2 regions of the Psychrobacillus sp. NPDC096389 genome follow, and region 2 is predicted to be linked to the other one. Evidence: predicted binding sites of a transcription regulator. Region 2 holds the regulator's gene; the other holds the start of a gene.
The links. Region 2 encodes CtsR, which represses protease genes until heat stress. Its sites were predicted from a motif close to ATGGTCAATAAAGGTCAAACA; they were not measured.
Positions count from the first base shown of each region.

Region 1 (3,203 bases), on a different contig from region 2:
TTGTCGTAACCTAGTTTGACCAAGGCTTGTTTTGCTTCTGCTGAAATGGTGATGTCCATATCATTTTCCGCAATCGTACCTTGTAAATCTTCCAGCATCAAGTCTACGATTTGAAGTAAATTTTCTTCCGTTAATTCATTGAATGAGACAATAGCATCGAAACGGTTAAGAAATTCCGGTTTGAAATAAGCACCTAACGTTTCAAGCATGTTGACAGATTCATGTACGGTTTGATTGAATCCTACACTTACTTTTTTGTCGCCTGTTCCCGCATTACTTGTCATAATGATAACCGTATCTTTGAAGCTAACTGTTCGACCATGGGAATCTGTCAAACGACCATCTTCCATGATTTGCAGGAACATATTTTGCACATCTGGATGTGCTTTTTCTATTTCATCCAGCAGTAAAATGGAATATGGATTACGTCGAACACGTTCTGTCAGTTGACCTGCTTCTTCATGTCCTACATAGCCTGGAGGGGAACCAATAATTTTAGACACCGAATGTTTCTCCATATATTCACTCATATCCAGACGGATTAATGCGTCGCGTGAACCAAATAGTTCTTCTGCTAGCACTTTTGTGATTTCAGTTTTACCTACACCTGTTGGACCAACAAATAAGAAGGAACCAATTGGACGATCTTTAGACTTAAGCCCTGCACGACTGCGACGGATGGCTTTGGCGATTTTAGTGACCGCATCTTCTTGCCCAATCACTTTTTTACCTAGATTTTCTGCGATACCTTTCATTTTCGCTTGTTCTGCAGCTTGAAGTTTGGTTACAGGAATTCCCGTTTTTTCTTCTACAATTAATTCGATATCTGCAACCGTCACTTCTACTTGAGGCGTGTCGCCATTTTGTTTGGCTTGCTCCAATTGTTTGCGTAACTGGATTTCCTCAAAACGTAAATTTGCAGCTTTCTCGTAATCTTCTTTTTCTGCCGCTTGTTCTTTTAGTTGAATGACTTCGTTTAGACGTGTTCCAATAGACTCTGAATTGGCAGATGCATGGGTTAGATTTAATCGCGCCCCTACTTCATCCATCAAGTCAATTGCTTTATCTGGTAAAAATCGATCTTGAATATAACGCTCGGATAAGGTCACAAATGCTTGAATTGTCTCATCCGGATAGTGCACTTCATGGAAGTTTTCATAACGATCTTTAATTCCATTTAAAATATGAATCGTATCTTCTGTAGATGGTTCTTTTACGATAATCGGTTGGAAACGGCGCTCAAGAGCAGCGTCTTTTTCAATTTGACGATATTCTTTAAGCGTAGTAGCACCGATAAGTTGTAATCCGCCACGTGCTAAAGCAGGTTTTAAAATATTCCCAGCATCCATTTGTGAACCTTCTGCTGTTCCAGCACCAACGAGTAAGTGAATTTCATCGACGAATAAAATTACATCTTGCCGAGTTTCCAGTTCTTCGATCAATTGTTTCATTCTCTCTTCGAACTGTCCTCGAATACCCGTATTCGTTACGAGCGAAGCGACATCTAACAAGTACACTTGTTTATTCATCAATTTTACCGGTACATCGCCTTCATGAATTTTTACTGCAAGTCCCTCGGCGATTGCTGTTTTACCAACACCCGGTTCCCCGATTAACACCGGATTATTTTTATTTCTTCTGTTTAAAGTTTCGATGACACGTTTGATTTCTTGATCACGTCCGATAACTGGATCAATACGACCATCTTTAGCATCGTTTGATATATTTTTACCAAGTTTGTCTAACAAGCTATTGCTGTTTTGCTCCCCAATCTGTCTTGTTTGTGTTCGTGCTCGCTGACTACCATTTGCTTCAGAGTAAAATTGTCCGTCATTACTAAATGAAGGCATTTTTCCTGCAGTCAATTGGTTTTGAATATCTTGAAAACACGTATGACATAAGTGCATTTGCATTCCTTGATGATTCACTTGCACTTTCAAACTCATCGTTGCGTCGTTTTTATTACAATATTGACATTTCATATATATGTCCTCCTTCAAATAATCATTTGACTTTGACTATCTTTAACCTTTGACATTAGTATACACTGACCTTTTTTGACTTTCAAATAATTTGCTTGGGTATTGTTGATTAATAAACAAATAGATTATTAAACAAAATTGGTAACAAAAAAGACTGCCTAGAAATGTATTATTTCTAAGCAGTCCTTTATTAATAATTGAATTTCACCTAAAACTTCGAACCACCATATCCATATTCATCAAGTAGTTCATCAAACGTTTTATTTTTTTCTTTTTGCTTTCTTTCAAAAGCTAGCTGCGCTTGTCGTTCTTCTTAATGGAACTTTATGAAGATAATCTATATGTAATAATGCAAGAATTTCAAATCATTCAAACCTATAAAGAACATGGACCACAATGGAAACCCGGGAAAGATTTACTGCATTTAAGGAAACGAATTGATAGACGTGATCTACCTTTAGAATCTACTTTGCAAGAATACAATAAGTTAATTATTGATATAGTTACAAATAACCAAAGTAACGTTTACATTTATCAACTGAAACATTTTGAACAACGCTATATGGTTTTTTCCGCAAATAATTGGATAATCATCATTGGTGAAGATACAATTATGGAAACAGCAATGTTAACTAGTTCACCCCAGCGTTACTTATCTAAAGAAAAAGGATATAATTATATCGTTACAGTGAAGGAGGTTTTTTCATGGATCGAATGACATTAATAAATCTTTATGGCCAAGGAGTCACTGATTGTGAAACAAGCCCTTTTGAAATGCTTGAAACATTCCATATTCGAAGCGAATTACATCATTTGTCACTTACAAAAGAAGAGAAAAAAATGTTAGCTGCCTATGATATAAGATTACTAAGTCATGCGGAACGAGTTTTTGAACATACAAGTAAAGCCTATGACTTTTCATCGTCGAAAGAGTCGACAGAAGAATGGTGGTGGCATTTAGATTCGCTACTCAAGGGCGAAATTGTATTCAGTGCCACATCCATTTACGATGATGTGATTTAATAATTATTTAAAACTAAAATTACTCAAAAGAGGCTGGGACAGAAGTAGTCTCAATCAATGAAAAAAGTGAAATCGCACGCGCGATTTCACTTTTTTCATTTTATTTTAAGATTATACGGACAAGAGCTTATACTCTTGCCGTATATTTTCGGATATTCACGGCCATTAATGCAAGGCCGATTTCGTGTTCGACCTTAG
Region 1 is NZ_JBIWFB010000012.1:112,356-115,558, forward strand. Features, by position in the region: gene ACIQ38_RS21735 (ATP-dependent Clp protease ATP-binding subunit) at 1-1,982, opposite strand, end outside; partial or broken gene ACIQ38_RS21740 (YqkE family protein) at 2,191-2,295, opposite strand; gene ACIQ38_RS21745 (hypothetical protein) at 2,332-2,700, shown strand; gene ACIQ38_RS21750 (hypothetical protein) at 2,688-3,005, shown strand.
Region 1: a site for CtsR is predicted at 2,045-2,065, ahead of ACIQ38_RS21735 (ATP-dependent Clp protease ATP-binding subunit). Genes of this name have one in related genera too.

Region 2 (3,203 bases):
CATAAAGACCATACATTCATTCAAAATAGTCATACTTATATCTTCTATGAGTCCCATATCTATCCCTAAACGAACATCGGATAGACATTTTGCTGCCTCTTCCGTCGTCATGATACGTGCATATGACAATGTCCCTAAAGAACGATATAACCGATCCTCTAGTGTATTGGCCGAATGCTTTAAGAGTGCATCCCTTGCTTCTCTTTCTTTTTGAATAATTTGTTCGGTTATGCTTTGAAGATCGGCAATTATGTCTTCCTCTGATTTACCAAGCGTTGTTTGATTGGATACTTGGTATACATTCCCGAGCGCTTCACTACCTTCCCCGTAAATCCCTCTTACAACCATTCCTAACCTAGAAATAATAGTGATGATTCGAGTCATTTGTTTCGTTATCGTTAAAGCTGGCAAATGCATCATGACAGAAGCACGTAGCCCAGTCCCCGTATTAGTAGGACAGCTTGTTAAATAACCGAATTGTTCATCAAACGCGTAAGATAATTCTTTTTCTAACACGCGATCAATCGCATCTGCCTGACTATAAGCTTCTTGAATTTGAAGACCTGGAAATAAGCACTGAACACGGATATGGTCTTCTTCATTGACCATTACACTAACAGCTTCATCATCAGATATTAGAGCAGAACCAGTCTCCGGAGAATTTGCTAGTTTAGGACTGATTAAATGCTTTTCTACAAGCACTTGGCGACTCAATTCGGACAGATCCTTTATTTGAATAGAAGAAAAGTTCATCTGTAAATCTTCATCGGCGTCTAATAATGTAGCCGAAACGGATTGGTCAATTTTATGCGCTTCGTCCTCTGTAAATGCAAGCGGGAATCGGTATCCATTTAAGTTTCTAGCTAGTCGAATTCTTGTACTCATGACAATATCGGAATGTTCCCCATCTCCTGCCATCCAACTGGAAATTGAATTATCTAAAAACCGTTCAATCGACATGCGTTTCTTCACCTCCAGCGACAAGCTTATCCTCTAGCTCTCTTGCCTCATCTCTTAGCAATGCTGCTTCTTCAAATTTTTCTGTTTCAATTGCTTCTTTCATCTGCAATCGTATTGCTTCAATACGTTTTTTCAAAGCTAATTTTTCACCAAATGCACCAGGTGCTTTCCCTACATGTTCCACGTTTCCGTTATGTAGACGTTTAAACACAGTAGGCAGCTGATGACGAAAACTATTGTAACAAGCGGCACAGCCAAATTTACCTTCATCTAGAAATCGTTGAATAGACCAACCACACGATTCGCATTCTAACGGAGGTTTCTTTTGTACTTGTTGCATTGGTTTCTGTTCTGTTTGATTGAACCAATTCGATAATAGGTGGTGAAGAGATAATGGATCTTGTTTATATTCTACATAAAACGGGTGAAGACTATTTGCACAGACCTCACAATAATGTCTTTCAAAGTGCTCTCCATTATGCACTTGCGTAACCGTTACTTTTGCTGGTCTTTGCTTACAATTTTCACAAATCACTTTTCAACACCCCGTTCGTTTTCACTTTTTTTCGTATTTTAATGTCAGTAACATTGCGCATAGGATACGTGCTCGCAAGTCGTCTCTTGCCGGTAGTGGAATAGCAAGTGTTGTACGATTAAGGGCAGCTAAAATGAGTTTTGCTTCTCGATTAGAAATAACTTCTTCATCAATTAATCGAAACACGATATCTTCTGTTACCGATTCAGATGCGCCATTTTCTAGACTTTGTATTATATGCTCAATCAAATCAGCTTTCGTATGCGCCCGCACACGGAGGATTCGAATATATCCACCGCCACCGCGTTTACTTTCCACTAAGTATCCACGATCTTGGGTAAATCGAGTATTGATCACATAATTTATCTGTGATGGGACACACTGAAATTTTTCAGCAATTTCACTTCTTTTTATTTCAATTTGTCCCCTACTCTCTTCTTCGATAATTGACTTCAAATAACCTTCAATAATGTCAGATATATTTTTCACCTTCTCACCTCTTCTCGCAAACTGACTTTGACTAACTTTGACTATATTATAACGAGAAAATTATGGATGTGCAATTGATACGATTCTCCCTACAGTGTTCCCGAAATTTCAAATAAAAAAACATGAATAGGCTTTATATGTATGTTATTTTTGAGCTTCGGAAGAAGTTGTATAGTATAGAGATAAAGCGTCGTAGCGACCGCTGTGATTTTCGCTGCAGGACGGACGCTTTCCGGGGGGGGGAGTGATGAGCCTTCATCGCCGCGCCTACGCGCGTACGTTGTGAAGTCTCATCTTACTCACTTGATCCCTTCGGAGTCGCCGACCTGCAGAGAAAATCAACGGAAAATACTAACTAATCGTAGTGGAAAATTCACAATAAATGATGTCACGCGACAACCACTATCTAGCAGATGTGCCTAGGCAAGCTTAGCAGGCTTTACTACATATTATTCCTAGAAAATTGTCGAAAACATCGACGTCTCACTCCAAGTTAACTTACTGTTTCAAGAATTAGTTGCTCTCATCAGCGATTTAGTTGCTCTCGTCCTAAGTTTAGTTGCTTTCGGAGTAGATTTAGTTGCTTTCAATGACTAGTTGGTTGCTCTAAACCATTTACTGGATACACTCCATGAAAAGATAATTGTTTTAATCGAGACGATACTAAATAAGTAGGTAACTTGTATTGATCTTCGCTGCAGACGTCGACTCCAGCCGGATGCGTGAGCAAATGAGCCATTCCAACGTACGCGCAAGCGGCGGGAATGGCTCATCGCTCACCCGGCGGAAAGCGTACGGCTGCAGCGAAAATCACAGTGGTCACTAAGACACATTATCTATAAACCGCGCCAAATCATCTACTTTATTATTCCCTAAAAGATAAAAAAACTACTAATCACATGAATTAGTAGTTTTTTATCGCATTATTTACTTTTCTTTTTGTAATTACTTCTTTGCGTTTTCGTAATTTGTTTCCATTTATCACGTTCTACTTTTCGAGCGGCGACATCATTTTTTCGTTCGATATGTGCAAGTTCTCTCATTAGTTTTACATAGCTTTTATATCGATCTTCTTTAAGCGCACCAGTATATATAGCTTCTTGTATCGCACATCCTGGTTCTTTCACATGTTTACAGTCTCGGAAGCGGCACCCTTCGGCAAGTTCTTCAATATCTTTAAAGCTTGCACTTACTCCCTCACTTGTATCCCAAAGTTGAA
Region 2 is NZ_JBIWFB010000007.1:158,891-162,093, reverse strand. Features, by position in the region: gene mcsB (protein-arginine kinase McsB) at 1-960, opposite strand, end outside; gene ACIQ38_RS16960 (UvrB/UvrC motif-containing protein) at 950-1,495, opposite strand; gene ACIQ38_RS16955 (CtsR family transcriptional regulator) at 1,517-1,984, opposite strand; gene rsgA (ribosome small subunit-dependent GTPase A) at 2,908-3,203, opposite strand, start outside.